Regions from separate parts of the Blautia sp. LMAG:89 genome, predicted to be linked through region 2. Evidence: a T-box and tRNA genes for the amino acid it is inferred to sense, from the RefSeq annotation. Region 2 holds a T-box; the other regions hold tRNA genes.

The links. The T-box of region 2 lies ahead of proS (proline--tRNA ligase). A T-box ahead of a tRNA ligase gene usually reads a tRNA of that ligase, here a tRNA-Pro.
Region 1: it has a tRNA-Pro gene. The T-box ahead of proS (proline--tRNA ligase) is inferred to sense a tRNA for this amino acid. The anticodon was not compared.
Region 3: it has a tRNA-Pro gene. The T-box ahead of proS (proline--tRNA ligase) is inferred to sense a tRNA for this amino acid. The anticodon was not compared.

Annotation. Positions count from the first base shown of each region.
Region 1 covers NZ_NANC01000007.1:21,674-32,385, forward strand. The annotation lists gene CCC70_RS09880 (fucose pyrophosphorylase domain-containing protein) at 1-2,986, opposite strand, end outside; gene CCC70_RS09885 (zinc ribbon domain-containing protein) at 3,197-4,402, opposite strand; gene CCC70_RS09890 (hypothetical protein) at 5,215-5,655, shown strand; tRNA gene CCC70_RS09895 (tRNA-Pro) at 5,766-5,839, shown strand; gene CCC70_RS09900 (LysR family transcriptional regulator) at 5,945-6,841, shown strand; gene ilvC (ketol-acid reductoisomerase) at 7,005-8,024, opposite strand; gene ilvN (acetolactate synthase small subunit) at 8,121-8,618, opposite strand; gene CCC70_RS09915 (tyrosine-protein phosphatase) at 8,783-9,823, opposite strand; gene CCC70_RS09920 (AEC family transporter) at 9,977-10,712, shown strand, end outside.
Region 2 covers NZ_NANC01000004.1:13,773-24,484, reverse strand. The annotation lists gene CCC70_RS04135 (hypothetical protein) at 1-218, shown strand, start outside; gene CCC70_RS04130 (SEC-C metal-binding domain-containing protein) at 407-916, shown strand; gene CCC70_RS04125 (YdcF family protein) at 916-1,398, shown strand; gene thrS (threonine--tRNA ligase) at 1,820-3,781, shown strand; gene CCC70_RS04115 (shikimate dehydrogenase) at 3,908-4,774, opposite strand; gene CCC70_RS04110 (sigma-E processing peptidase SpoIIGA) at 5,072-5,923, shown strand; gene sigE (RNA polymerase sporulation sigma factor SigE) at 5,940-6,665, shown strand; gene CCC70_RS04095 (alpha-L-rhamnosidase-related protein) at 6,706-7,863, shown strand; T-box leader at 8,095-8,304, shown strand; gene proS (proline--tRNA ligase) at 8,463-9,902, shown strand; gene CCC70_RS04085 (CCA tRNA nucleotidyltransferase) at 10,332-10,712, shown strand, end outside.
Region 3 covers NZ_NANC01000003.1:360,247-370,958, forward strand. The annotation lists gene CCC70_RS01920 (PcsB-like coiled-coil domain-containing protein) at 1-762, shown strand, start outside; gene pduB (microcompartment protein PduB) at 918-1,640, opposite strand; gene CCC70_RS01930 (biotin transporter BioY) at 1,919-2,470, shown strand; gene CCC70_RS01935 (DUF1284 domain-containing protein) at 2,460-2,900, shown strand; gene CCC70_RS01940 (Ig-like domain-containing protein) at 3,305-6,811, shown strand; tRNA gene CCC70_RS01945 (tRNA-Pro) at 7,021-7,094, shown strand; gene CCC70_RS01950 (DUF6128 domain-containing protein) at 7,860-8,972, shown strand; gene CCC70_RS01955 (anaerobic ribonucleoside-triphosphate reductase activating protein) at 9,028-9,723, opposite strand; partial or broken gene CCC70_RS01960 (family 1 glycosylhydrolase) at 9,888-10,007, shown strand; gene tadA (tRNA adenosine(34) deaminase TadA) at 10,311-10,712, shown strand, end outside.

The DNA.
Region 1 (10,712 bases), on a different contig from region 2:
TCAGTATTACCTGCAGGAAGCCGCCGCCTCCGGCTCCGGAGATGAATTTTCCGTCGATCATGTCTTCACATACACTGAAGATCTGGTCTATGCAGGTGTTGGTTGAGCCGGCATCCAGCTTTTTGGAGATTTCCCAGTGCTGGTTGAGAAGGCTCGCGAATTCGTCGATGTCTTCTTTTTCCAGGGCAAATTTCATGAGTGCTGCTACTTTCTGCATCTCATCCAGTGCCTCCAGAGATTCTTTTCGGCCGCCGATGTAATTTCCTACGACTTCTCTGAGAAGGTTTCGGGCAAGGCGCCGCTGGCCTGTATAGATCAGAGCGAATCGTTCCTGAAGCTCCTGTTTCGTTTTTTCCGAGATCTCTACCTTTTCTACCTTCAACTGCTGCCGGATTCCGGGTCTTGATGTGATAAATTTGATTCCGGGTGTCAGTCCGCCAACCTGATCCTGCCAGCCGCCGCCTGTGCTCATGATCTGCTCCAGGTTGAGGACTGTATCATAGATCTGGCTGTCATCCCAGCTCTCTCCAAGAAACTCTGCAAAAGCTTTGACGCAGGCTCCTGCAAGGATACTGCTTGTTCCAAGGCCGGAGCCTTTGGGAACGCCTTTGACACAGGTGGAAAGGTAGAATCCGCCGCCCATTTTTTCCAGGACCTTTTTCAGGTCGGCCTTTTCCTCCAGCGGAAGGATCCCGCAGGCGATAATGGCTGCCTTGTGCAAGGCAAAAGGATCGTATGGATTATGGCAGTCCTGGATCTCTTCTGCACTTTCTGCTGTTCCGTAAGCACCTGTGTCTGTACTTGCCAGCTCAATATGTAATTCCGGTATCTTCCGGATCTCTACCTCGATGGGTTCACAGTCTCTCAGCAGGATTGCTGCGTTAAGAACAGTTCCTCCGTGTTCGTTGCAGTATGGCGGTGTGTCTGACCAGCCGCCGCCCCAGTTCACACGTACCGGCAGATTTACCTTTACCTGTTCTTTTGCGATCGTATAGCCGCTGTTTCCTGTCAGCTGTGTCTGAGATGCAATCTCTTTCTGGATCTGGGAAAAGCACTCCTGCTCCAGCACATCGTATGTTTTTCCGTCAAAGCATTTTTTAGTGAATTTCATGGAGCGTGATACTGCATACAGGATCCGTATTTTCTGTGAAAAATCTGCTTTTTCAGCTTCTTTCATCAGCAGATGGTAATGTCGTTCCTGGATTTCTTTTTCACCAAAGATCTTAAGTGCAGGAATATAATGTCCGCCTTTTTTCAGCTCTCCCAGAAATACTGCCACCAGGATCCTTGCTTCCAGATCTTTTTTCCAGGAAAGGATATTTTCTGTATTTCCATACCGGAAGGATTCTTCCAGACTCAGTCTCGGCTGTTTTTTCCAGCTCTCGATCTGCAGGGGTTCAGCAAGTCCTTCGCTCATTTTTACAAGAAGGTTTCCTGCCTGTGCTGCTTCCTGGAATGTTTTGCAGACCGGATACAGTTTTGCATTCCAGAGTGCGTGGGGTTCGCCGGTCCAGATATCTTCCGGCGCCAGTCCATTGGCTGAAAGAAAATCTGCCAGGTTTCCCCGCAGAAAGCTTCCTCGTTCTTCCAGCGTTTTCTTCGGATTATCCATGACTCCATATGTACGGATCACGCATCGTCCTGTCTGACCGCCGTAAAGCTCTGTGATCTCGTCCTTCAGCTTCACACCGTGAAATACTGTATTCGCCGGTATATGTACATCCTTCAGGGAAAGTCCGGATACTACAGCGCCCTTTCCGACGTGGGTTCTTCCCTCAAGGCAGGTGTCTTCAATATAGGTTCCTTCCTCGATGTCAGCTTCCGGTCCGATCAGTGCTGTGTGCAAAGCTCCCTGGCAATTTAAATCATTGGTGAATACGTGTTTTTTCCAGTCAAGGAACTCATAATCGGTTACTTCTTCTGTCATCAGAGCACGCAGCTCTCTCGTTGTCCCAAAGTGGATAAATTCTGCAGGAGAAAGACAGATCAGCTTCATCTGAAAAGGACTTAATGCCTTCCATATTTTTTCTCTGCAGGTAAAAAGCTCTGTGCAGAATTCGCCTTCCGGTTTTTCTTTCTGATATTGTTCAAAGGTGGAATCTGCCGCCAGCGGATACAGAAAATCTCCGTAAAAGCTAACTCTTGCTTTTTCATTTACAAAGCTTTCGTATTTATCCGGATCTGCTTTTTTTCCTGATGCATCTGCGATCAGACTGAACAGTATTTCCAGTATTTCGGCGTCCAAAAGTACGGCGCCTGTGTCAAGATCCACGCAGTCCTGTCCATTCACGGCTCCCAGCCTGCGAAGTGTTTCTGCCGGCTGTTTGTGAAGGAACATTTTTACATGGTCGCTTCCATCATTCAAAAACACTCCATGATCGACTCCCACTTCTATCGGAGATTTCATGGAGATTGCCGCAGCTCCGCGGAACTGGGCATCTATCTGTAAAGGATTAAAAAGGAGGAGCACATCTCCGGAAAGTACCAGCATTCCTTCTTTGAACCTGGCCGGAACGCCTGCCATACTGATGAGAAATTCATCAAACAGTGTAGAACCTCTTCCATCCGGAAGTTCTCTTGGTACAGGTGAAAAAAGCTTTCCGCACACAGAATACTGTGGGACTCTTTTGCTGTCTCCGCCGGAATGGATCACAAGGATTCTTTTGTTATGGAAATCTCCCCGGAGTCCTTCTTCCTCTGAAAGAAATCGGAGTACATTCAGAGTTGCTCCGCCGGAGCCTACTCTCTTGCCTTCCGGATCCGGGAGCACGAAATATTTTGTCCATCCCGGCAGTACGCCCTGTTCCAATCTGTCTGCGATCTGGCTGCGGAAGGATCTGGCCTGTTCTTCGTTTGATGAGGTCAGGATCACATAGTCCCATCTGGGAAAATTTACTTTGCGGATGCTTCGTGCATAGTCTTCCCATGCATCCTGGCAGCTTTGCCGCAGAAAAAGATTTTTCAGTTTCCTGTATTCTGTGTTCATTGCTATCCTTATCCTTTGCTTTTTCATACTTTCTTTTTTTTACATAACTTCGAATACTCTTATCCGCTGTCTCGGCTGTGCCGGAGCTTCTGGCGGAAATTCTTGGCCGACTCTTCCTTATGATAAGGGAGACACGACAGGCGGTATTCAACCTGTCAGCATCTGCCTGTAGCAGAAGCTGAGTTGTGCTCTCGCTCTATAAAACAGTGGTCATACCACTTGTTTTCCAAACTGAAGAATACATTTATGGCTCAGGTTTCTGGCACTGTTCAGGCTTCGGCTTCCTCTGTGCCCGTTCTCACAGATATATTCATCTGTTTTGCGGTTTGCGGTCTTAACTGGCGCACCGCAGACAGAACAGGTTTCGGATATCCCTTTTGCATAGGTTTCAATGACCAGAATGCCGTTTTTCCATGCTTTATAGGGCAGATTGCTCCTAATCCCGGAGCTTAGATGCATAGTGCTCCAGTTTCCTGATCCGATCATCACATAGTCTGTGTATTCTTTTTTGTATTTTGGAAGGACGATCAGCGAAACCTGCTTTTCCAGGCAGAAGCCTATGATCTGTGAACTAATCTCATGGGCATAATGCTCCGACAGATGCTTCAGATGCATCCAGTATTTCCTGTTTTCTCCGGGCTGTTTTTCCCCGCCGAGAGATTTCCGGGCTTTCTCGATTTTCTTCCTGATCTGATCGCAGCGATGCGTATATTCTTTTCCGCCGCCCCAGAATTTCACATCTGTTTCCTTCCCTGTGCCGTCACATACTGTCCCCACAGCAAAAACATCTCCGTTTGTAAACTGGATGGCACAGATCTTCCGCCCTTCCTGGATACGCTGCTTTACTGTTGCAGTGTCTGCTGTAAATTCCTTCACGGGAACATGCAGCATGAAATATTTCTTCTCAAAGGTTACTGAGGGTGACATCAGCTCTGCTTCTGTGGGAAATTCTCTGCCATACAGTCTGCATCTCATCCATTTCCACTGTTCTCCTGTCCATACCTTCAGTGTGATTTCCTTATAAGAAAAATCTCTGTACATTCCTTTATAATAGGTAACTGCTGAATGAAGCTTTTCTGCTTTCCTCCCCGGAATGGACTTTTGCCTGGATATGTGACTCTTTGCTGCGGCTATAGCACTGTTTATCGCAGCCCGCCTGAAATACAATGGGACTTTTTCCCAGGGAAGGGGATTCTGGGGAACCTGCTTGTCTCTTCCCATAATAGTCAGAACTTCCAGGGCCCGAAGAATTTTCTGGCTCCCCAGTTCTCCCAGTTCCTCATGAGCCAGCAGAAGATCATAATAAAAGCTTTCAATTTCATTATAGAAATCCTGGGTTTTCCTGAGCCATTCCGGATGTCCGCAGCAAAGTCGGAGTCTTCTGGTTGTTATGCTGTAGCCTGTATTGGACGGCATGTTCTCTTCCTTCCATTTATTTATATAACTTATCCAATATTATTATCTTGTCGCTTAATGTTAGATTAAGCGACAGTAATTTTTTTGGATTATTCTGTTGTTTGATCCAAGATTTTGAACCATATGTAATGATAACATCCGCTTTAATGCTTGTCAAGCGATCTGAAACTGCCATAGCTGTCCAATTATGTCGTTTTTTGTGCCGTTTTACGCAACTTTTTATATATCAGAGAAAGAAAAATACATATCAATATATAAAAGTGGTCATGATAAGTGGTCATGATAAGTGGTCAGATGTATAGTCCCAGGGACCTGTATTTTGCGGGAAATATCAGGATTCTTGGTATAAGATTCATGGTCATAAGTGGTCAGCTTTTGTGGTCAGAAAAATGGCGAATTCCCTTATATACAGGTTTTTTCAGGTCCTGTCGCTTAATCTAACATTAAGCGGCAGTTTTCACATTCTCTTCATTTTCCTTTCACACAATGCACACATTTTTTTACTATATTATTAACCGTAGATAGCAAATGCAAATGCTAAATAATCTTTTTCTTTTTCATACTTTTTTGCCGGGAGTCTGCACAACTCCCGGCCTCCTTTTTTTGTTCTTCAGGCAGTTCGCCTGCATTTTCTATTATTAAAGATATAAAAATATCTCTTGTTTTTTCCTCTTTCATATATTATACTAACTAAGAACTCATTGTTCCTGTCCAGTTTGTTCTTTGATAATTTCATAGACTTCACACTCGAAACATGATACAATATCCGCACAGAGAAATATGCGGTACAGTTTTTATGGGAGGATGCGCATATGTTAGATCAGAAAGATTTGGAATTATTAGCCGGTATGATAAACCCGATCAATGTCCAGCTGGGCAATATAAATAATCGATTAGATGGTATCGACGCCAGACTGGATGCTGTGGATGCTCGTCTCGACGGTATCGACGCTCGTCTCGATGCTATGGATGTTCGCTTCGACGGTATCGACGCTCGTCTCGATGCTATGGATGTTCGCTTCGATGAAATAGATGCCCGCTTCAACCGGGTAGAAAACAGACTTGAAATGATCGATCTGAAATGTGATACCAACAGAAAACGCCTGGACGACCTTTCACTGGATGTTAAGCTTGCAGAACGGGATATCCGAAAAGATATCAAGAATTTACAGGACACAACAGAAACTCTTGTTGTTGTACTTCAGGGAAGAGGTATTTTACCTGACCCGGGTAACACAATACAGACAGTCTGAGCATATCATGTGAAGAGTGTGAAGCCTATGAAAGTATCAAGGGACCACACTCTTTCTCCTCAAAAAATGGTTGCATTTTCAATTCATTTATGTTATAGTTGTATGCGTTGCGGGGTATGGCGTAGCTTGGTAGCGCGCACGGCTGGGGGCCGTGAGGTCGCAGGTTCAAATCCTGTTGCCCCGATTGAAAATTATAGATATTATAACAGCTAAGGTTTCCGAGGTCTGATGACTTCGGATTTTTTTATTACCTTTATTACCTTACTATTTTTCGAAAGGAAGGTTTTACATGCAGGATAATCTGTCTCTTTATCATATTTTTTATACGGTAGCACGTACCGGCAGTATCTCCCACAGTTCCCGGGATCTTTATATCAGTCAGCCCGCTATCAGCAAGGCGATTCAGAAGCTGGAGCAGAATCTGGATACCGTTCTTTTTAAACGAAGTTCCCGGGGTGTCACTCTGACTCCGGACGGTGAGCTTCTTTTTGAAAAAGTAAAAGAAGCTCTTTCACTTCTGGATGAAGGAGAAAATTCCATTCGCCATAACCGTTCCCGGGACATTCCAAAGCTGCGTCTGGGTGCCAGTTCTACTCTTACCAGATATGTACTGCTCTCCCACCTGAAAAACTATATCGCTCGTTTTCCTCATGTACGTATCACAATTTCCTGCCAGTCTACTTATCAGACTCTGCAGCTTCTGGATGAGGAAAAAATCGATCTGGGACTCATCGGACGGCCGCAGAAGCTTCGGGGATATTATTTTCAACCTCTTTTGAAAATCCAGGATACCTTTGTCTGTACACAACAGTATCTGGAAAACCAGAAACAGCTCTATCCGGATGAACCTCTGATTCAGGCAGCAACTTTCATGATGCTGGATGAGGACAATATTACACGTCAGACCGTGAACACTCAGCTGAAAGAACATCATGTGGAATTAAGTCATATTCTGGAAGTAACAACTATGGATCTTCTGATCCAGTTTGCGGAAATTGGTCTTGGGATTGCATGTGTGATCCGTGATTTTGTAAAAAAAGAGCTCGAAGAAGGAACTCTGGTGGAAGTACCGGTAGGATTTTCTTTTCCGCTGCGTGAGATCGGGTTTGTATGCAGACAGAAAGATGCTGATTCGGCTTTGATCGCGCCATTTTTTGATGATGAAACAGAGCATCCGGATAAATAAAGGAATGTAAAAAAATTCCCATCTGATCATTGCGACCAGATGGGAATTTTAAATTTCAAAAAAGTTTCCTGCCACTGTATTACGTGTGTGACTTTTTTGACTCAAACTTCGCTGCGCTTCGTTCGAGTAGCGCAAAATTTATTGCACCTGCAATAAATTTTGCTTAGTTATTAATAAGCTTGTCCTCGCCGTTCCAGCTGTAGAGTTTACGGATCTCCTCGCCAACTTTCTCAGACTGATGCTCAGAAGCTAATTTTCTCATAGCCTTGAAGTGTACCTGTGCACCTGCATCGGACATGTCGAGTAAGAACTCTTTTGCGAATGTACCATCCTGGATATCGGAAAGAACTTTCTTCATTGCTTTCTTTGTATCCTCTGTGATGATCTTCGGTCCTGTGATGTAATCACCATACTCAGCTGTATTGGAGATAGAATATCTCATTCCGGCGAATCCTGACTGATAGATCAGGTCAACGATCAGTTTCATCTCATGGATACACTCGAAGTATGCGTTTCTTGGGTCATAACCAGCTTCAACAAGTGTCTCGAAACCAGCCTGCATAAGTGCGCAAACACCACCGCAAAGTACAGCCTGCTCACCGAAGAGGTCTGTCTCTGTCTCTGTACGGAATGTTGTCTCAAGAACACCTGCTCTTGCTCCGCCGATTCCAAGTGCATATGCAAGTGCGATATCCTGAGCTTTACCTGTAGCATCCTGCTCTACAGCGATCAGACAAGGAACACCTTTACCAGCCTGATACTCGCTTCTTACTGTATGTCCAGGTCCTTTCGGCGCGATCATTGTAACATCAACATATGCTGGTGGTTTGATGCATCCGAAATGAATGTTGAAGCCATGAGCGAACATAAGCATGTTGCCTTCCTCAAGGTTCGGCTCGATATCCTTCTTGTAAAGTGCAGCCTGTTTCTCATCGTTGATCAGGATCATGATGATATCTGCTTTCTTAGCTGCTTCAGCAGATGTATATACCTCGAAGCCCTGCTCCTCAGCTTTTTTCCAGGATTTGCTTCCTTTGTAAAGACCGATGATTACATTACATCCGGACTCTTTAAGGTTCAGTGCATGTGCATGTCCCTGGCTTCCGTATCCAATAATCGCAATTGTCTTACCATCTAATAATCCAAGATTACAGTCTTCCTGGTAAAAAATCTTATTTGCCATTTTACTTTCCTCCTCTGATGTTTACAACATCTTCTTCATAAAAATTATTTATCGTTAAGAGAGTAGCTGCTCTCCTAGCAAACATATGTAAAAAATTTACAGGTAACGGACATCGTCACTGCCTCGTGACAGACCTGTGATTCCTGTTCTTGCAAGCTCAAGGATCTCATAGTCAGCCATCAGCTCCACAAACGCCTGCAGCTTGTTCTGGCTTCCGGTCATCTCCATAATAAGAGAATCCTTACTTACATCCACCACCTTGGCACGGAAGATATCTGCAACAGAAAGAGCTCCCTGTCTCTGTTCCGGCTTCACAGCAACCTTGACGAGCATCAGCTCACGGGCAACGCTGTCGTCCTGTTCAAGGACCTTAACATCCCGTACATCTTCCTGCTTCGCCAGCTGCTTAGTGATCTGCTGGAGCATCTGATCATCTCCCTCACATACAACTGTCATACGGGAATATCTCTGATCTGCAGTCACTCCTGCGGTAATGCTGTCAATATTATATCCACGGCGGCTGAAAAGACCAGCCACACGGCTAAGGACTCCGGAGGTATTATCCACAAGGATGGATAGTATTCTCTTTTCCATAATACACCTGCTTTCAACACTTTTATGTATAGAAAACCGACTTCGTCAGTTAACGCTTTAATCTAATAAACCCTTGCTTTCTTACCATTATAACAACTTCGAAAATTTTGTCAATCAAAATTTCCTGCAAAATTCCTTCAGGATGATAAGAAATGTTTTTATCCTCAGATCAGATATTTTTTCTTAAGCTCCTCGGATGCCTTTGGTGTCAGATAAAGTTTTTTCCGAAGGAATCTTTCAATTCCTCCGTTTTCTTTTTCGATGACATCAAAAACTGTATTGATATAGGACTCCTTCACCTGATAGAAGGCTTTCAGATCTGCAAGCTTCCGGCTGTTTTCCGGCCGGTCTGCCCGGTAAAGCCTGCGCATATATTTCAGTTCATCTTCCAGACATAAATTCGACCGCATATAATCCCTTCGTATCGTTTCCTTAGGTACACCCAAAGCAAAGAGCAAAAGTGCTGTTCCGACTCCTGTCCGGTCTTCTCCTGTGGCACTGTGAAAAACAACAGCTCCATTCTTTACATGAAGCAGGACATCCAGAAAACGTGCATACTGCTTCAGAGAATACTCATCCGTAACGAAATTCCGGTACCAGTCCTGCATATACCGGTCTACATCACCATAGCAGGACATCACATGTTCAAAAAAGCTGTTTCCACTGCTGTCCTCATCCCGGATTGGAATGTGATAATACTCCACTCCTGCCATGATATCATCCGGTTTTTTCTTTACTTCTGCAGCTGACCGGAAATCGATCACTGTTTTTACATTATATTCTTCTGAAAGGATCCGGTTGTCTGCAGCAGAAGCATGATAGATTTCTCCGCTGCGCAAAAGTTTTCTGGGAAGAATATGCGAACCGTCTACTGTCATCAATGCACCCAGATCTCTTGTATTCGGAAGATTCTGAAGCGGAAGCCTGCTTCCTTTTGGAAAACCAACCGCAAGATCCGGATTCAGTACTTTAAGAAGCTGAAGGCAATCCTGTACCTCCTGCTCTGTCATATCAAATTTATAACGCTTCTGACGTCTGGTTATGATCACCAGATAATTGATGATCAGCTGCTTTTCACCGGTTTTATCGGTTCCCTCACGGCGCATGTACGCCCAGAGAATATCTTTACACGGAAGACTGTTGAGCATCATATGTCTGGTAAACACAAAAAAGCCATCTTCGATCCGTATTTTTCCGTATCTCATTTTCTTTCCTTTCTCCTTCTCAACCCCTGTGCTGCTTTCTTCGCAACACTTTTTATCATACCAGAAATCTCCAGTCCCGTATACCTCGTTTGACAATTTTCGTAGTTTGGATATAATAAACAGAGAAATTTTACCACAGGGAGGCTTTCTTTTATGGACAATCTTATTTTCTGTCTGAATGTTACCGTGCCCATCTTTTTTACACTGCTCCTGGGATATTTTTTCCGGAAGATCGGACTGTTTGATGAAACATTTGTCAATCGTATGAACAAATTTGTGTTTGTCATCCCCCTGCCTGTGCTTCTGTTTCAGGACATCGCTAAAATCGATATCTATGAGGCCTGGGATCCCAAGATGGTTCTTTTCTGTTTTGCGATCACATCGCTCAGTATTATGATCTCCGTGCTCCTGTCCCGTTTTCTCCACCCTTCCGATATCCAGGGCGAGTTTATCCAGGCATCCTACCGCAGCAGCGCAGCGATCCTTGGTATCGCCATTATCCAGAACCTTTACGGAAATGCAGGTATGGCACCACTGATGATCATTGCCAGCGTCCCTCTTTACAATGTAATGGCTGTTGTAGTTCTCTCTCTCTTTAAACCAGGTCAGGGAAAAATAGATGGTACCGTTCTGAAGCGCACTTTAAAGGGAATTGTCACCAATCCCATCATTCTCGGCATTGCAGCCGGTACACTCTGGTCCCTTCTTCGTCTTCCATTTCCGAAGATCCTGGACTCTACGGCAGGCAATCTTGCAAAAACCGCCACTCCTCTTGGCCTCATGGCTATGGGCGGATCTCTGCACTTCGGAAAAGCCTTTTCCCGGCTGAAAGCATCTGTTGCCTGTACATTTATGAAACTTGTCGGTTATGAAGCACTTTTTCTTCCTC
Region 2 (10,712 bases):
TTGTGGAAGCACTTCTGATGTGTGGTAAAAAAGACCAGGCAATGGAATATATGAAATATTACTGGGGCGGAATGATAAGCCACGATGCGGATACATTCTGGGAGCTTTATAATCCGGAAAATCCTGCAGAATCTCCATATGGAAGCAGCATTGTCAACAGCTACTGCCACGCATGGAGCTGCACTCCGACTTATCTTCTCAGAAAATATTTTAACTGAAGCAAGTAAGTCCCCTGCGGAGGCACGAATATCTGCTTGAACTAAATCACAGTGTGATAAAATAACTCGGATATGAAACAGATGTATTTGATTTCTTCACCAAAAGATGATATAATAAATAGAAATTGCGAAGCGGAATATAAATCTCCGTCTTATTTATCTAAAATTTTGGAAAAGAGGATCAGACAATGAGCGATATGACAATTCTTGAGCAGTGGCGTTCCATTGCTTATAATCAGAATGCAGATAAGAATAAGCTTCAGCGCTTCTGGGCAAATTATTTTAACATTGAGAAGAATATTTATGAGCAGCTTCTTGAGAACCCGGATGAGATCGTTTCCGGAACTGTAAAAGAGCTTGCTGAGAAATACGGTCAGGACGTTATGACTATGGTTGGTTTCCTTGACGGAATCAATGACAGTCTGAAGGTTCCGAACCCGATCGAGACTATGGATGAGGATACCAAGGTAAACCTTGCATTTGATAAAGAGGCACTCTATAAGAACATGGTAGATGCCAAGGCTGACTGGCTTTACAACCTTCCTCAGTGGGACAAGATCTTCACAGAAGAGAAAAAGAAAACCCTCTACATGGAGCAGAAGAAATCCGGCACAGTTGTGAAACCGCACAAGGTCGGAAGAAACGATCCGTGCCCATGCGGAAGCGGCAAGAAATACAAACACTGCTGCGGAAGATAATGAGCGTAAAGAAGAATCTGGATTACATTATCGTGTTAGGTGCCCATGTGGACGGAACACGGATGACACTTGCCCTTCTGGAACGAGCCAGAAGGGCTCTTCTTTATCTTGAAGAAAATCCGGGTACGAAGGCAGTGCTATCCGGAGGAAAAGGAGATGGAGAAAACATTTCCGAGGCAGAGGCCATGTATCGTTATCTTACCGGTCACGGAATAAACAGGGACAGACTGATACGGGAAGAGGAATCTACCAGTACAAAAGAGAATTTGGAATTCAGCCGCAGAAGGATCGGAACCACAGACTGTTCCGTAGGCGTGGTGACGAACAATTTTCATGTATGGAGAGGAGCTGCCATTGCAAGAAAATGTGGATTCCGGGAAGTGGCCATGGTACCTTCCAGGTATCGAAGCTGGCGTCTTTTTATTTACATTCCCCGTGAGATTCTGGCCATTATTAAAGACAAACTCATGGGAAATCTGTAGATCTGTGCGAGAAGAGAAATCTCAAAAATTTTGTCAACATGCGTTGACAAATAAAAATACTGCGCTTATAATGAACCACAGAAAAAGAAATAAAAAACACGCTGACGAGACGAGTAAGCTGTGAAACGTTACAGAGAGAGATGTGAAGTGCTGGAAACATCTTATCGGGAAACAGCCGAAGACTACCTCCGAGTGGCCCCAATCCGGTCCGGTGATTCCGTTATCATCATAATTGAGAGGCTTTGCATCCTGGCATGACCGGGCAGCAGAGCAAGCAGGGTGGAACCGCGAGAATGAATGAACTCGTCCCTTACAGTATGTGATGTGCTGTGAGGGATTTTTTTATTGCAGAATCTCTTGCAAAAGCAGACACATACTGTGTACCATAGAAACTTCATTTAAAATGAAAGGAGAAACAACAATGATCATTACATTAAAAGACGGCTCAAAAAAAGAATATGCAGAAGCAAAAGCTGTGATCGATATCGCATATGACATCAGCGAAGGCCTTGCACGTGCTGCATGTGCAGGAGAAGTAAACGGAGAGGTCGTAGATCTTCGTACAGTTCTTGACAGCGACTGTGAGCTGAATATCCTTACAGCGAAAGACGAGAAGGGCCTTGCAGTTCTCCGTCATACAGCATCTCACGTAATGGCACAGGCTGTACAGAACTTATACCCGGAGGCAAAGGTTGCCATCGGACCATCCATTGATACAGGCTTCTACTATGATTTCGACCACGAGCCATTTTCACGTGAGGATCTTGACGCCATTGAGAAAGAGATGAAAAAGATCATCAAAAAAGGCGCAAAGATCGAGCGTTTTACAAAATCCCGTGAGGATGCCATCGCATACTTTAAAGAGAAAAATGAGCCATACAAGGTTGAGCTGATCGAGGATCTTCCGGAGGGAGAAGAGATTTCCTTCTATTCACAGGGAGACTGGACAGACCTCTGTGCAGGCCCGCACCTGATGAGTGTAAAAGGCATCAAGGCATTCAAGCTTCTTTCTTCTTCCAGCGCATACTGGAGAGGCAGTGAGAAAAACGCAATGCTCACACGTATCTACGGAACAGCCTATGCTACAAAGGATGAGTTGAAAGAGCATCTGGAGCAGATGGAAGAAGCAAAGAGACGTGACCATAACAAGCTTGGCCGTGAGATGAAGATCTTCACAACTGTAGATGTGATCGGACAGGGACTTCCGCTTATCATGCCAAACGGTGTGATCATAATGCAGGAGCTTCAGCGCTGGATCGAGGATGAGGAGACAAAGCGTGGCTATGTAAGAACAAAAACTCCTCTTATGGCAAAGAGCGATCTTTACAAGATCTCCGGACACTGGGATCATTACAAAGATGGTATGTTCGTACTTGGTGATGAGGAGAAGGACAAAGAGGTTTATGCACTTCGTCCGATGACATGTCCGTTCCAGTACTATGTATACAAAGCAGAGCAGCACAGCTACCGTGATCTGCCGATCCGTCTCGGCGAGACCTCCACACTGTTCCGTAATGAGGATTCCGGAGAGATGCATGGCCTGACACGAGTTCGTCAGTTTACTATTTCCGAGGGACATCTGATCGTAAGACCGGACCAGATGGTAAAAGAGTTCAAAGACTGTATCGCACTTGCCCAGTACTGTCTGCAGGTACTTGGTGTTGAGGAAGATGTAACCTATCATCTTTCCAAATGGGATCCGACAAACAAAGAAAAATACATCGGTGAGCCGGAGGTATGGGAAGAGACAGAAGGCCATATCCGCCAGATGCTTGAGGAGCTGAACATTCCATTCACAGAGGATGTGGGCGAGGCTGCTTTCTACGGACCGAAGGTTGATATCAACGCAAAGAACGTATACGGAAAAGAAGACACCATGATCACGATTCAGTGGGATGCACTTCTTGCAGAGCAGTTTGATATGTACTATATCGATGAGAATGGTGACAAACAGCGTCCGTACATCATCCACCGTACATCCATGGGATGCTATGAGAGAACACTGGCATGGCTCATTGAGAAATACGCAGGAATGTTCCCGACATGGCTCTGCCCGGAGCAGGTTCGTGTGATCCCGATCTCCGAGAAGTACAACGATTATGCACAGAAGGTTGAAGCTCAGATGAGAGAAGCAGGAATCCGCTGCTCTGTAGACGGACGTTCCGAGAAGATGGGATACAAGATCCGTGAGGCACGTCTTGAGAGAGTACCTTACATGCTTATCGTTGGTGCAAAAGAGGAAGAAGAGGGTAAGGTTTCCGTAAGAAGTCGCTACCTTGGCGATGAGGGAATGAAAGAGCTTGGTGAGTTCATTGACTTCATCAAAGAAGAGATCAAGAACAAAACGATCCGTAAGATCGAGGTTCAGGAAGAGAAGAAATAAACAAAACAGATGATTGACGGATAAATAAAAGGCGACCCGTGTGATAGGCGGGCCGCCTTTATTTTTGATCCGGCAATATTGAGGCCACGCTGTGATGCGGAGGCGGTCAGTATTGTCGGATATTTTTTATTTAAAATATTTCTCCCTGACGAGCTCAACCGGCATGTCCAGTCCGGTCCAGATGTGGAAAGCCTTTACACCCTGGTGGAGCAGCATGTACATTCCGTTAAAGGTCGGACATCCGGCTTCCCGGGCTTCCCTGAGAAGTCTTGTTTCTCTTGGTTCATATACAACATCGGCTACGGTAAGCTCCGGATGGAACAGAGTCTTGTCCGGGATCACGGTGCCTGTCACATCCGGAACCATTCCCACAGAAGTTGCATTGATGAGGAGATTGCTTTCCTCCAGTGCGTCCTTCAGCGCAGTGAGATCATCCATCTCATGAAGGATCATCTCACATTCTGTCATATGAGACATTTTTTCTGCCATGGAAACGGCGCGTTCCCAGTAACGGCTGGTAGGACGTGCAAAAACATGGATCTTTTTTGCACCCTCCAGGGCGGACTGGCCGCAGATCGCCATTCCGGCACCGCCGACGCCCATAACGGTGATGGTGCGTCCTTTTACATCACAGCCGGCATCTCTGGCAGACTGGGTAAATCCATAACCATCCGTATTAAACCCCTTTAATTTTCCGTTGTCGTTGCGTACGGTATTTACCGCTCCGATCAGCTGGGCAGTGGGAGAAAGCTCGTCCAGAAGCTCCACGATCTTATTCTTGTTTGGCATGGTCAGGTTAAAGCCCTTGATCCCACAGGCTTTCAGTCCTTCCACAGCCTGGGGAAGGGTCTCCTCTGTTACATCAAAACAGAGATACACATAATCAAGTCCAAGATAACGGAATGCCTCATTGTGCATTAAAGGTGATACGCTGTGTGCCACGGGGCTTCCCAGAAGGCCGGTAAGCCCGGTATGTCCGGTAATATTGATCATTGTTCGATTCCCTCCTGTATCTCATATAATAGAATTTCTTTACGAAATATAATAAAAAATATTTTAGCACTATAAAGTGCGAAAATCAATAAATACAAATATTGTACGGAAATTTATACATTTTTGTCGCCGATTCATAGAAAAAATCTATAAATGTCGAGGCAGACAGAAACGACCCGATAAGTTAGAAGAATCGACATCCGGATTTGACAAAATATGCAAAGAGCCTGCCCTATAATAAATACACTTACCAAAGTTGAGAATCGATGGCAGACGAAACAGCAGTGGGGGAAGCTTATGTATCAGAGGATGTACATAGATATCGTTTTTATGACGAATTTCCTTATGGATTACATGCTTTTAAGACTTGTGGGAAAATTTCTGCATCTTGACGGGAAACGCAGAAGATGTGTGATATCCGCTGCCTTTGGATCTTTTGTATCCTGCCTGCTTGTATGTGCACCTTTTAAGATCATTTTTCCTGCCGCTGTACTGATCCATGGCGGCTGCGCTTTTTTTATGGCGTCGTTTGCTTTTCGACTGAAAAAAGGCGGCCTTCTTGTAAAAACCATTCTGGCTCTGTATTTCACAGCTTTTGTGGTTGGCGGGATCTATCAGGCACTGGAAACGGAAAGAACCATGACTGTGAAAATATTTCTGCTTTTTCTGGCAGGGATTTATGGCACACTTTATACTCTGGGATGTGTGACCGAGACCTTCCGGTTTGGAAGAAGAAATATTTTTCCGGTCACTTTGAAATATCAGGGGAAGCTGCAGCAGACATACGGCTTTTATGATACCGGAAATCTCCTTATGGATCCTGTGAAAAAACAGCCGGTATCGATCATCAAACAGGAACTTTTGGGAAGCCTGATATCGAAAGAGCAGGTAAAAAAACTGATGGATATAAAAGATAAACCAGAGGAGCTGGAAAATACAGAATCTGTCAGCCTGCAGCCGCATTTTCTGAGCTGTCATACCGCAGATGGAAAAAAAGGACTGCTGCTGGCAGTGATCCTTGATGAACTTCTGATCCAGACTCCCGAAAGGGTGGTACATGTAGGAAAACCGGTGCTTGCCATAACATCCGAGCCCTCAGCTTTGGGAGAAGAGTACGAGATACTTTTGAATTCCAGACTATTAAATTGAGAAGGGGGCTTATGTTATGAACAGAGCAGCTGCAAGATCCTATCCGTTTCAGGTGATTCGGAAATTTATGTTCAATCGTCCGGGAGAGGTTTTTTATATTGGTGGAAATGATATCCTTCCGGCGCCGTTGTCAGCGGAACGGGAGGCTGAAGTGATCGAAATGCTGGGAACAGAAAAGGAAAAAGAGGGAAAGTCGGTTCTGATCGAGCATAATCTACGGCTGGTGGTTTATATTGCAAAGAAATTTGATAATACAGGGGTAGGTGTGGAGGATCTGATCTCCATCGGAACCATAGGGCTCATAAAGGCTATCAATACCTTTGATCCGGTAAAAAATATCAAGCTTGCTACCTATGCATCACGATGTATCGAAAATGAGATCCTGATGTATCTGAGGAGAAACAGCAAAACAAAGATGGAGGTTTCCATTGATGAGCCGCTGAATGTGGACTGGGATGGAAATGAGCTGCTGCTTTCGGATATCCTGGGAACGGATGACGATGTGATCTCCAGACGTCTGGAAGATGAGGTGGAGATCGCACTTCTTGGAAAAGCCATCAGCAAACTGACAAAGCGGGAACAGATGATCATCCGTCTGCGATTCGGTATCGGAAACCGGGAAGGAAGCGAGAAAACACAGAAGGAGGTAGCGGATCTTTTAGGAATTTCGCAATCCTACATTTCTCGCCTGGAAAAGCGGATCATGAAGCGGCTGCGGAAAGAAATCGTAAAGTATGAATAGATGAAACCGAAAAAAACGGTTTACCGGACAGGTTTCCCTTATGGAGGAAGTAAAACCAAAAAATATTTTTGAGACACCACAGGGAGATGAGCGTCTTGGATGGACCGGTGATGCAGAAATCTTCTGCCGTACGGCATGCTTCCTTGAAAATACCTATTCCTTCTACCGAAAATGGCTCCGTGATGTGGAGGCAGACCAGACAGAGGAGGGCGGTGTTGCCCATGTTGTTCCGGATATCATTTCCGGAAACGAAGGGGATAATTGGCTCCTTGAGCAGGGAAGTCATTCGGCAGCAGCGAGAAGATTTAAAATTCCGGGAAATACAGTAGAATTTGTCAGAGACCTTCGATATAATAAATACAGAGTGTTTACAGAGCTACAGAATGAACAAAAGAAGAAGGGGTGTGGCAGAATGATCGACATTGCACATGCAAAACAGGAATTCGAAAAATATCTGGATGAATACGACCGGGAGGATGAACAGATCTGTCTGAAGATCGTACATACCTATGGAGTGGTGAAATACGCAGGAGAGATCGCCAGAAAAATGGAATGTTCCGGTGAAGATGTGGAACTTGCGGAGCTGATCGGTCTGCTTCATGATATTGGACGTTTTGAGCAGATCCGTAGATTTCACAGCTTTGAGCCGGGAACCATGGATCATGCCGTGTTCGGTGCAGAACTTCTCTTCGGGGAGGAGAAGCTGATCCGACGTTTCGTGGAGGATGATAAATTTGATGAGCTGATCGATGCAGCAATTCGGAAGCACAGTGATTTCAAACTGGAAGGAATCCACGATGCAAGAACACTTTTCCATGCAAAACTGATCCGAGATGCCGATAAGCTGGATAACTGCAGAGTAAAGCTGGAGGCGTCAATAGAGGCCATGCTTGGTGTATCAGAAGAGGTTGCAGGAGAAGGGCTGATCTCACCGGCAGTGTGGGAGTCCTGTCTCAGAAGAGAATCCGTGTTATCCGCAGACAGACATGTGCCGGTGGATTACTGGGTATCTTATCTTGCACAGTATTATGATATCAATTTTCCTGAGACCTGTGAGATCATCGAAGAAGAGGATTATATCACCAGGATCGCAGGGCGGCTGACGTACCAGGAACAGGATACCAGAACTAAGCTCCATATTCTCACAGAAGATCTGAACAGGTATCTGGAGATGCCGGCTGTGTCTGTGAAGGAATAGGAGCATAGCAGTTACTGTTCACTGGTCAATGTCCCGCGAGGTGTTTTTTGTGAGCGAAGGTCACAGAAAACCCGAGACATACCGCGCGAATTTATGCGATTAGCATAAATTCTGTGCATCGCGAAGCGTGTTACTGAGAACGGAGTGAGCAGTAACTCATAGCAGAGAGACTTGTTATATTTTTTTGTTTGGGGTTGACTTTGAGGCGGTTTTCGCCTAAAATATATCAAAGATACGGCGATGATGAGAATAGTACACAGGGAATTATCTCAGAGAGGGATCTGCTTTGGTGGAAGGATCCTGTGCGTGAACTGTGGAACCGGCCTCGGAGCTCTGCGTGATTGAAGCGTGGCGTGTGTTTCCGGCGTTAACGGGTGTTGAGAGAACAGCTTTTCAGGCTGTTAACTGGGGTGGTACCGCCGAAGTCATTCGGTCCCTTGTGAGGGATTTGGATGGCTTATTTTTTTGTCCGTAAAACGGGATTGTAAATACAGTGTACGGTTTATGGGACAGAAGAGTGAGCTGGAAGGATTCCGGATTGCTGTGGCTGCCTGACAGCCGGCAATATGTAACAGATCACAAGAAAAAGGAGATTTATCATGGCAAAAGAAAAGAAATTAGTACAGGCCATCACATCTATGGATGAGGATTTTGCTCAGTGGTATACAGACGTTGTTAAGAAGGCTGAGCTCTGTGGCTATACAAGTGTTAAGGGCTGTATGGCGATCAAACCTGCAGGTTATGCGATCTGGGAGAATATCCAGCATGAGCTTGACCGCAGATTTAAAGAAACCGGTGTAGAGAACGTTTACATGCCGATCTTTATCCCGGAGTCTCTTCTTGATAAAGAGAAAGATCATGTAGAAGGTTTTGCTCCGGAGGTTGCATGGGTGACTCATGGCGGCCTTGATCCGCTGCAGGAGAGACTTTGCGTGCGTCCGACTTCTGAGACTCTGTTCTGCGATTTCTACCAGAAAGAGATCCAGTCCCACAGAGATCTTCCAAAGGTATATAATCAGTGGTGTTCCGTTGTCCGTTGGGAGAAGACAACCCGTCCCTTCCTTCGTTCCAGAGAGTTCCTGTGGCAGGAGGGACATACTGCTCATGCAACAGCTGAGGAAGCGGAGCAGCGTACCATCCAGATGCTGAACATCTATGCAGACTTCTGCGAGGAAGTTCTTGCGATTCCAGTCATCAAAGGCCAGAAGACAGACAAGGAGAAATTTGCAGGTGCTGAGGCTACTTATACCATCGAATCTCTGATGCACGACGGCAAGGCTCTCCAGTCCGGTACAAGCCATAACTTTGGAGATGGCTTTGCCAAAGCATTCGGAATCCAGTACACAGATAAAGATAACACACTGAAATATGTTCACCAGACATCCTGGGGAATGACAACCCGTATGATCGGTGCGATCATCATGGTTCACGGTGATAACAGCGGACTTGTTCTTCCTCCGAGGATCGCTCCGGTACAGACTGTGATCATCCCGATCCAGCAGCGTAAAGAAGGGGTTATGGAGAAGGCTGACGAGCTTCTTGCAGCACTGAAGGCAGCAGGTATCCGTGCAAAGGTTGACGCGACAGACAAGAGCCCGGGATTCAAGTTTGCTGAGCAGGAGATGCGTGGTATCCCGCTTCGTGTGGAATGTGGACCGAAGGATATCGAGAACGGTCAGGCAGTTCTCTGCAGAAGAGATACCCGTGAGAAATACACAGTATCCTTCGAGGAACTTGCAGATAAGGTAAAAGAGCTTCTGGATACCATTCAGCATGATATGCTGGAGCGCGCACGTGCACACAGAGAGGCACATACTTACGTAGCAAAGAATTATGAGGAGTTCGGTGAGATCATCAACAGCAAACCGGGATTCATCAAAGCTATGTGGTGCGGTGATCGTGCATGTGAAGACAAGATCAAGGAAGATTTCCAGGCAACATCCAGATGTATGCCGTTTGAGCAGGAGCAGTTAAGCGACGTTTGCGTATGCTGCGGAAAACCGGCTAAGAAAATGGTTTACTGGGGACGTGCATACTAAAAAAATACAGCAGGCCACTTCAAAAAAGTGGGATGATCATATTGCGTTACTGTTCACTGGTAATGTCCCGCGAGGTGTTTTGTGTGAGCGAAGGTCACAGAAAACCCGAGACATACCACGCGAATTTATGCGATCAGCATAAATTCTGTGCATCGCGAAGCGTGTTACTGAGAACGGAGTGAACAGGAACCATATTGCAGAAACAACGGCGGGGCAAAATATGCTCCGCTGTTTTTATGAATCTATGTTATAATAGCGTTAAGGAAAACATATCAGAATATTATTCGGCTGCTGACATGGAGATAATACAGCGAAATGTAAACGTGTTTTGAACGCAGATCGCGAAGCGACTGCGTTCATGAGCAAGTAGCGAAGCGGATTGCGAATGTCCGCTTTACCGGACGGCAGCGATCATCAAGAGGAGTTATTATGACGATTAACATACCACAAAAAGCAGAACAGATCCTGCATATTCTCAATGAAGCCGGCTATGAGGCATATGTTGTTGGCGGCTGTGTCCGGGATTCCATCCTGGACCGGGTGCCTGGGGACTGGGATATCACTACCTCCGCACTTCCAGAGCAGGTGAAGGAGCTTTTTCACAGAACTGTAGATACGGGGATCCAGCATGGAACAGTAACTGTAATGATGGGCAAAGAGGGCTTTGAGGTGACAACCTACCGTGTGGACGGAGAATATCATGATGGCCGTCACCCGGATGCCGTGACCTTTACCAGGAGTCTTGAGGAAGATCTGAAACGAAGAGATTTTACCATTAACGCCATGGCTTATCATCCGGGGCATGGACTG
Region 3 (10,712 bases), on a different contig from region 2:
TCCAGCACAAGCGATGATATTAACTCTTATGTAAACCAGATCAGCGCCAGCCAGGAAGAGGCTCAGCAGCTGATGGCAGATATCAGTAATGCAGACAGCAGTATTACCGCTCTGGTACAGCAGGCAGAGGCGGAGAAGGCTGCAGAAGAGAAAGCTAAGGCTGAAGCGGCAGCAGAGGCTGAGAGACAGGCAGCAGAAGCGGCAGCCCAGGAAGAAGCCGATCAGGATAACGAGGACAGCGAAGAGGCTGATTCTGACGATGATTACGGCTATGATCCGGAGGAGGATACAACCGAGTCTTCCAGCAGCTCTACAAGTACAGACATTGTTGTAGAGGAGGAAGAGGAAGCGGATGATGTACAGTCTGGAAGTTCCGAAGATGTTTCCGAGGACAGCTCCCAGGAGGTTTCCAATGATGAGACAGCTCCCGAGGAGACGGAAGATGCCTCTGCGGATACGTCCGATTCCGGTTCTTCCAGTCAGGGAACATATCTTGGAAACTTTACACTGACCGCATACTGCAACTGTGCACAGTGCTGCGGTACAGCCGGCAATCTTACCGCCAGCGGAACAGTTCCGACAGCAGGACGTACCGTTGCTATGGCAGGTGTTCCGTTTGGGACCAAGCTTCTGATCAACGGCACTGTTTATACGGTAGAGGATCTGGGAACTCCTTACGGACATGTGGATATCTATTGTGGAAGCCATTCTGAGGCATTAAGCTTCGGACTTCAGTCTGCAGATGTATATCAGGTGGGCTGATCCGGAAAAATCCAGAGGAGAATATTTAAGAGAAATACAGCGCTGCAGGATCGTATGCGGATCCTTGCAGCGCTGCTTTTGTATGCATGACGCAGATATGTGTTTCGTGAAGTGTAGTGTGTGGAAATTCACAAATTTCCTGCAATCCGGAGATTTTACAGATACGGCGTACCCGGGATCTCCGGATAGGTTCCCATACCGATGAGAAGCTCAAGGCCTGTCTGACGGCCTTCCAGTACAGCAGCTTTTACAGCACTGGCATCACCGGAGATGGCGATGATCACTTCGTTGGAATGACTGGTACCGATATTCGGAGTCATATATTGTGTAATGGATACTGCTGCGGATTTCACGGCATTATCTGCCATCACAAGACCGATAGCAGCCGGAGAACCTGCCATGAAACCAAATGCTTCACCCAGAGGTGTGCCGAAGGCTTTATGGATAGCAGGACCTGCACTTGCGGAAAAAGCAAACTCCAGGTGGCCGGATTCGCTGATGTAGACCTCACCTGCATATTTGTTAGTCAGTTCCAGAGCCAGAGAAATGGCGTGACGCACGTCGGATACATCATTTCCGCCAAGGACGATATAGTTTCCGTGACCGCCCCAGCCCTTGGTGTCTCTTGGAAGTTCAATGGAAAGGACTTCTGTATTTGTGGCTTTTACTGCATCGTCAATAGCTGTGATCTGGCCGGCAGCGCCTGTTCGGGAACTGAAAAGCCCCAGACAGTGGTATTGGGTACCTACGTTCATCTTTTTAAGCAGAGAATCATCAACTCCGGAGATCACGAGTCCGATTGTGTCAAGGACTGCGGTCCCTACAAATTCAGTCCGTGTGCAGTTGGTGCTGATGTTATGAATATCGTGTATATCCATGTGGAAAAATCCCCCTTTTTGCTGAAAACTCATTGGTTTCAGTATAGCATCAGAGAGGGGAATTTGAAAGTGAAAATTGACAATATCATTTGTAAATGGCAGGTTTACATAGTAGTAAACGGCATTGTAAAATGTAAACTTAAAAAATAAAATTAAGTTGACATTAAAACCCTGCTGTGTTAAATTGTTAACAGCGAAAGAACGGATATCATTTATAAAGGACAGGAATGATCTTCCGACAGGAAAAGCAGAAAAGGAAAGAAAGGATACAGATTATTATGACAACAGTGGCAGCAGGCAGAAGCAAGACGTATGATCTTGTTTACAGTGCAGTTTTTGCAGTAGTGATGGCAGTTTGCTCATGGATTTCCATTCCGGCACAGGTACCGTTTACTCTGCAGACATTCGGAGTATTTATGGCAGTTGGTGTGCTTGGAGGAAAAAGAGGAACTCTGGCAGTTCTGGTTTACGTTCTTCTTGGAGCAGTAGGAGTTCCGGTTTTTGCAGGATTTTCCGGAGGCATTGGAGCTCTTCTCGGAAATGCAGGTGGATATATCATTGGATTTATCTTTTCCGCACTTGTTATGTGGGCATTTGAGCACGTTTTTGGCAGAAAGCCGGTCGTTCAGATCATTTCCATGGTCGTTGGGCTGATCGTATGCTATGCCTTTGGAACCGCATGGTTTATGTTTGCTTACACAAGAAGCACAGGTCCGGTAGGTCTTATGGCAGTTCTTGGCTGGTGTGTGTTTCCGTTTATCATTCCGGATCTTATCAAGATTGCACTGGCTTATGTTTTATCAGGAAAGGTACGTAAATATGCAAGATAAAAGCAGTGCTGCGGCATATGCTTCTGATGAGGGCACAGAGGAAATAGTCATTCCTCTGCGCCCTCATCATGGTATGTGCCTGGCGTATTTTAAGGGGGAAGGCTACAGTAACGGTTTTACTGCACATATGGCCGAGATGCTGAAGATTTTTCTGGAGGGAAAGAAAATAAGGCTTCATGTGGATACGGATGAGATCTGCTCTGCCTGTCCGAATAATCTGGGCGGACATTGTGAAGCCGGAGATAAAGTGGCAGAGTATGACAATGCCGTGCTGGAAAAATGTGGACTGAAGGCCGGACAGACATTGCACTTCAGTGAATTTACAAAAAAAGTCCAGGAAAAAATCCTTGCGATGGATAAACGTAAGGAAATCTGTGGAAACTGCCAGTGGAACAGTATCTGCGAAGAACAGAAGAGCCGCTGGGCATAAAAGAAAGCAAAAATATAGAAATATAAAAAAGTATATGATCTGAGAATGCCGGAGGAAATGGCAATAGCTGTTGCATTTCCTGAAATGATGTCTTGGAATATATACTTTTTTTGTTTGAAATATTAGATAATAATATAAATATTTTGAAAACAATTTTCAGTTGAGAAAAAAACAACAATAACCGTGAGGCTTTTTTGCCAGATATGTATAGACAAATAATTTAAGCATTGATAAAATGACGATATGTTAGTTTAGACAAACTAAAGCGTGCTTGACAGAGCACTTCTGCGGAGACTGACATATGTTGAATATCCTGCAGAAGAAATTTCAATTAACCAGAGCAGCTGTAAGGTCATGATCTGGTATAAAGTTGTGTAATATAAAAGACAAAGAGGAGGACAGGTATGCATAAGTGGAAGCTTTTTAAGAAGTCAGCTGCACTCGTTCTGAGCTCAGCGGTGATCGCGTCAGGAGTGCCGGTAACGGCAATGGCGTCTGAGGCGGAAGTTTTTAGTGACGTGTCAGAAGAAACACAAGGAGATACAGCACAGGAAGAAGGAGAGAACGAGGATCAGGAGTCTGTTTCCCAGGGCCAGCCGGAAGTTGGTGAAGCTGATATCCAGTCGGAAGAGCCGGAAGAAAGTGATGCAGAAGCTATTCAGGAAGAAGTAGCAGAAATTTCAGCAGAAGAGATTCAACAGGAAGAGGAGCCGCAGATCCAGGAGGATACAGAAGAGGCATTCGGTGATGGAGAAGCATTTATGGCAGAAGCAGGCGAGGTTCTTCAGGATGCTTCTGAGATCACTGTTGCAGGAGTGAAATATCTCTGGTCCATGCAGCCGGCAGAGGGATATACACAGATAGGAACAACAGGCGTTTATGTAAAAGTAGCAGACGGGCAGACAGCTCTGAGCGGAAAGCTGTACGGAACGACAACCTTAAGTTATTCGGAATTTTATGCCGGCGATACCACTCAGGAGAGCTATGACGCTATCACTTCGGCAACAACAAGCAAAAATCAGATTTTTACCAATGAGGACAGCACAGAGGTGACCTCTTCCGGATATCAGATCCAGGGTGTGAAGAATGTAAGTGTTGCAGTGGATGCGGAAACCTATGTAGCTGCACAGGCGCTGAAAGCTGCTTCCAAGCTTCCGAGAAAGGGTGTCTATACAGAGGCAGCAGATATTACGCTGAATGAAGCACCGTCACAGGAAGCAGGACAGTATAAAACACTGAATACAGACGGAACATACAGTGCAACAAAATTCGATGTAAAAGCAACAGTTACAGATGCAACTGCCCAGATCCAGGCACCGTCAATCTGGGGCGATTACATGCTGGTGGTAAAAGAAGCCGGCACAAAATATCTCCGCAATTCCAGACAGGGTGATTTTGCTGTAGGTGGAAATACACTGGGAGTGATCCTTGAAACCGCCAGTGGTAAGAAGATAGGACTTCGTCATACCTATGAAATCTGGGTACAGCCTTACGAACTTGCATTTTCAGCAGGATCCGGGCTTATCGGGGAAAAAATATCAAAGGTGACTTATATTACTCCGGACGGCTCCTATGTATATGAGTTTGGAGACAAAGCTCCTCTTGTAAAAAAACAGCCTGAAGCAGGAATGAAGGTACAGGCGGCTTTTGTAAAAGAAAATACAACCCAGGTTAAAGTTGATGACCTTGACAAATATGAAAACCCTAAGGTTTCCGTATACTACACAACAGGAAGCGGTCATGGTAAAAAAACAACATATGTTGTAGATCATGCAGTGGCAGAGAACGGGGTGGTAACCTTTGACAGCAGTGTAGCCAGGGCCGGGGATGAGATTTACACGGTTATGATCTCAAGCGACAATTATGTGGATATGACAAAAAATATCACACTGACAGGCCAGCCGATCACGGTTTCCAATGTCTCCTATTACTGGGTAAAGGGAGCAGTGGATGGATATACACAGATTCCGGGAACGGATATTTATTATAAGGCGGCAAATGGACATCAGGCACTGACAGGAACACTTTACGGTACGGCATCTCTGTCATACGAGGAATTTTATGCAGGAGATGCAACGAGCCGCAAATATGATTCCGTTACATCTGCCACAACCAGAAAAAGCACTGCTTTCGGAAATGCAGATGTTCAGAATCTGACAGAAAATGGATATGAGATCGCAGGAGTAAAAAAGGTTAGTGTAGCTACAGATGCAAAAACGTATGTAGAGGCGCGGATCCTTTCAGAAGCGGGAGAACTTCCGGAAAGCGGAGCATATACAGAAGCAGCAGGGATCACCCTTGGACGTACTCCGACGGTAGAGCCTGGGCAGTATAAAACATTGAATGCAGATGGAACATACAGTGCTACAAAATTTAATGTAAAGGCAACTGTGACAGATGCGGAGGCAACACTCAATACATCTTCTCGTTGGGGAGATTATGAGATCAAAGTAAAAGAAACCAGCACAAAATATCTCCGCGACACAAAGAGTGATGCTGGTTTTGCAGTTAACTCCGGGATCCAGGGAATGATCCTGGAAACAACAGATGGCGGAAAATATGGTATGCGTCATATGAACGAGATGTGGGTGAAGGTATATAAGGCTGCCTTTGCAAAAGATGCAGGTCTTGAAGGAAAAACCGTAAACAGGATCACGTATATTATGGCAGACGGTGCGTATGTATATGAATTTGCAGATGGTATTTATATCAAACCGCAGGCAACAGAAGAGATGGATGTTTCTCCGGAATTTACGGACAGCACCCATGTAAAGCTTGCAAATCTTGATAAATACAAAAATCCGAAGGTATCTGTTTTCTATACAACAGGTGTCGGACATGATTCACAGACAACATATCTTGTACAGGATGGTGTAGCCGCAGATGGAGTGGTTGCTTTGGATTCTACTGTAGCGAGACCGGAAAATGAAACCTATACAGTAAGAGTCTCCAGTGATGATCACGCGGATGTTTCTGTTCAGCTGGTGTATGGAACAATTGCTTTTAAAGAAAATTCAGGAGTTCTTTATATCGGAAGCTCCAGACAGCTTGAAGCAACAGGCGAGAATTGCAAGGATGTAACATACGCTTCCGATAATGAAACGGTTGCATCTGTGGACGAGAACGGAAAAGTAACTGCGAAAGCAGCAGGAACAGCCGTGATCACAGCAACATCTGCAGCAGGAAAAACTGCACAGTACAAGCTTACTGTAAAAACGCCATCTGTAAAACTGAATGCATCAGCGAAGACGCTTTATGTAAAAGGATCTCCAGCTACAGTGACGCTGAAAGCAACGACCGCAGGTGTTACCGGAAAAGTAACCTATACAAGCAGTAAACCATCTGTTGTAGCTGTAGCCGCAAATGGAAAGGTAACTGCAAAGGCGGCAGGTACAGCTGTGATCACAGCGAAATGCGGAAATTATAAAGCAACCTGCAAGATCACAGTTAAGAAGTCGTCTGTAAAAGCTTCGGCTTCAGCGAAGACTGTATTTGTGGGTGGAACAAGCCAGATCAAAGTGAAAAAAACAGGCGTTAGCGGAAAAGTTACTTATACAAGCAGTAATAAATCCGTTGCAGTGGTAAGCGCAGGCGGAAAAGTAACAGCAAAAAAAGCAGGAACAGCTACAATTACAGTAAAATGCGGAAGCTACAAAGCAACCTGCAGGATCACAGTAAAAAAAGGCAGCCTGAAGATCACATCCAAAACAGCTGTAAGTGTAAAAGCAAAGAAAACAACAGCCATCAAGGCAGTTGCTACTTCAAAGGCAAAGATCACCTACAGAAGCAGCAATACAAAAGTTGCTACTGTAAGCAGCAAAGGTGTTGTTAAAGGTGTGAAAAAAGGAAAAGCTGTTATCTATGTAAGCAGTAACGGAATCACAAAAAAGGTAACAGTTACAGTGAAATAAGCATATATTTCACTTGAATATACTTGATATGTTATAAAGAACCTTTCTCAAAACTGCTTCGGGTCTGCAAAAATGCATGCCCGAAGCAGGAAAAAAGAAAAAATTCGATTTTTTTGAAAAATTTTAATTTTTTCTATTGACAAAGTACAGAAACTCTAATATAATAGCTCTTGCAGTTGAGCAACACACAAACAACTGAAACAGAATAACGAAGCGTGGCTCAGTTTGGTAGAGCGCTGCGTTCGGGACGCAGAGGTCGCAGGTTCAAATCCTGTCGCTTCGACTAACAGCTTGAGAATCCCTTGGTTGAGGGGTTCTTTTTTTGCTTGTGAAAAATAAGAGAACGTAAGTTTGTGTTACCTTGTGTTACCTCAATGAGAAAAGAAAGGAGAAAGCCTTTGGTGAATGTCCCGAGCATGGACCACCAGGGGCTTTTTTATATTTACAGATGAAAATATTCTTGAATGCTTTAAATAGCAGTGCTATAATACAGATATAAAGAACAACCGTCCACAAGGGGTTGACCTTATAAGAGAAGATTAGAAAATCCCACCCTGTACTCGGCCAAAGTTTTGGGGTGGTTTTTCTATGTAAAGAATTACTTACAAAACGTTAATACGAACGTAAGCAATGCTAGAATGAACATGCCAAAAGCCATAAGATCTTTGAAGTCAAAATAATTGTTGTTCATCAGCACCACCTCCATCCTTTTGGGACTAGAGGTCAGCCACCCTGTAACACGATTGTTCCCGTACAGTGTAGCATATACGGAAAATCCTGACAAGCGCAGAATGTTCTAAGATAGTAATGCTTTTTTGAAAAATGCGCAAATTTTCTGTACGTCTTAATTCTTCACCTGTCTGTTAATATTCTGTTTCGGTGTACTGATTCGGGTATAGCCGTATTCTTTCGACTAACAGCTTGAGAATCCCTTGGTTGAGGGGTTCTTTTTTATGTTTGTACATCCTGGAGCTTTTTTCAGTTGATGGAATGATTTCTCTCGATCTTCATATATATTAACGAAACCGAAATACCGGAGGGACGTGCGTTGGCTGGATATCAGCGTTTTGTTGCGTATGTGTACGAGTATCGGAAAGGAAAAAAAGATAGCAGCAGCGGTTATGTGAGGGTGGAGGCCAGAGATAGGAAATGCCGTGTGGAGGTTCATCTGCGCTGCGTTGGACTGGAGCCTGGAAGTCGGTGCAGAGTGTATGGGTTTGTGCGGCAGGAAGGGCTGATGGATGGTATTTTGATCGGAAACTGTGTTACAGGGCGGGAACGGATCGAGTGCGCACTGGAGACGGATACAGGGGATATTGGAGGCATGGGAAAAAGTCTTCAGGAGCTTGGAGGACTGCTTCTGATCTCCGATGCCGGCGGATTCTGGGGAACGGAATGGGATGATCAGCCGATCCGGCCGGAGAATTTCCGCGAGTGGAAGAAAAAAGAAACGGAACCTCGGAAGGAAACGGAGAAAACAGGAACGGAATATCAGAAGACGGCGGAGAAAAAAGGCAGAGAGCGGGAAGAAAAGGAAGAAGAAAATCAAAAAGATGGAACCTTGCCAGAAGTGCAGGAAAATCAGAAGGAGTCAGACAGGATCATGACGGTGGAGGAGATTCAGGAGGATGTATTAAAGACATCGGAAACCGGAAATTCATATCAGGCTCCCGGTCCGCATCCGCCGGAGCCACCGCGACCAGGCCAGCCATCACCGCATCCGCCGGAGCCACCACGACCAGGCCAGCCGTCACCGCATCCGCCGGAACTACCACGGCCAGGCCAGCCGTCACCGCATCCGCCGAAACCATCGCGACCGGAGCCATCTCGTCCACTTCCGGGAATACCCTGTGATGATCCCTTTAACGACGGCTATTTCACAGACTGCCGCAAGATCAGACCATCGGACTGCAGTGCCTTATGCAGAAAAAACGGCTGCTTCTGCAGCAACCGTTTTGTCATGTACGGATATCAGAATTTCGGCCATCTTCTGCTGTGCAGAAATCCCCGGGGACAGTACATACTGGGAGTACCCGGTGGATACAGCCAGCAGGAACGGTTTATGGCCAATATGTTTGGCTTTCCCTACTTTAAGGAATGTCCGGATATTCATATCCCAGGCGGAAAGGGAGGATACTGGTACTGTTTTATTAACATCTGATCAGAAAAATTTCGGCATCCATGCAGATAAGCAAACAGTTTTGCAAATCCGCAGATCACAGCTCCATACCACGAATTTCTACTACCGGGATCGTCTGAGACAGGATATCCCGGTAGTTTTTCATTTCTTCCTCGGAGCAGGCAGAGAATCCCGGTATCAGAACTCCGTCGGAATCCCGGTAAGCCTGGAGATAATAAGCTTTTGCACCACTTAACCACCGGCTGATCTCCTGAAAATCTTTTTCGGAATGAAGTTCCCTCACAACTGTTGTACGAAATTCATAATCAAGGTGTCCGTCCAGCAGCCATCCGGCAGTTTCCCGGATCCCATCCAGATCAGCATGTACACCGGTAAGCACATGATAGTTGGAAGGACAGGCTTTGATATCCATGGCAACCTTGTCGATCAGTCCATCTGCTGCGAGATTTTTTACTACGGAGGGGCGGGAACCGTTGGTATCAAGCTTCACATCATAGCCAAGCGTTTTGATTCTGCCGAGAAATTCCGGCAGCTCCGGTGCAAGTGTGGGTTCACCGCCGGAAATACAGACGCCATCGAGAATCCCCTTTCTTTTTTTTAGAAAAGCCAGGATTTCCTCCTGGGAATATTCAGGCTGGGTGTCAGGCTCCACGACAAGAGCTCCATTCTGGCAGAATGGGCAGCGGAAGTTGCAACCGCCTAAGAATATGGTACAGGCTACCCTTCCCGGATAATCCAGCAGGGTTGTTTTGTTAAATCCACATATTTTCATAGGAAAATCCCCTTGTTTCTCTTATTTATGATACTACAAGCATACTCTCCCCCGAAAAAAGCTGCAAGCCTTTTTAACCGAATCAAGTAAGTTTCCTGCGGAGCTGCGAAAAGCAGTAAGCAGAGATGGGGACTTGCTCATGGAAGAAAAAAAACATATAATTTATGGGCTACACCTCCTGGGGCTGCATTGACCTTGTCAGTGCATCTACAGCAGAGCTGAAAAAACGCTACGGCTACATTTACGTGGACCGCAACGACGATGGAACAGGTACACTGAACCAATCTGGTTGCTTGACTTTCCGGAAAAAAGCAGATATAATGCATTCATTGACGCAGACAATGGAGTTCGCGAGAGCTTCCGTTGTCTGCGTTTTTCTGTTATACAATAAGAAAACGCTGCAGAAATTAGTGTGGAAATTTCTGTGGCGTTTTTGGCTGTGTGCGAATATCTGTTTTGCAGCAGATTGACATGAAATACCGGAAAAGCTATAATCGAACGGACAGAAGGCTGAGAGCAGTCTTAGTATGAACAGATAGAATCCCGGAGCTTTTTCCGGAATGTGAAGTTACAGGAGGAGTAAAAACGTGACAGATCAGGAACGTTTTATGAAAGAGGCGATCCGCCAGGCAAAAAAGGCCCGTGCATTGGAGGAAGTGCCGATCGGCTGCGTGATCGTGCATGAGGGAAAGATCATAGCCAGAGGCTACAATCGCCGCAATACAGATAAAAATACCTTATCTCATGCAGAGCTTAATGCTATCCGAAAGGCAAGTAAAAAGCTGGGAGACTGGCGTCTGGAGGGATGCACCATGTATGTAACGCTGGAGCCTTGTCAGATGTGTTCCGGTGCACTGGTACAGTCCAGGATCGATGAGGTGGTGATCGGCTGTATGAACCCGAAAGCAGGCTGTGCCGGATCTGTGATGAATCTTCTTCAGATCGAAGGCTTTAATCATCAGGTAAAGATCACAGAAGGGGTATTGGAA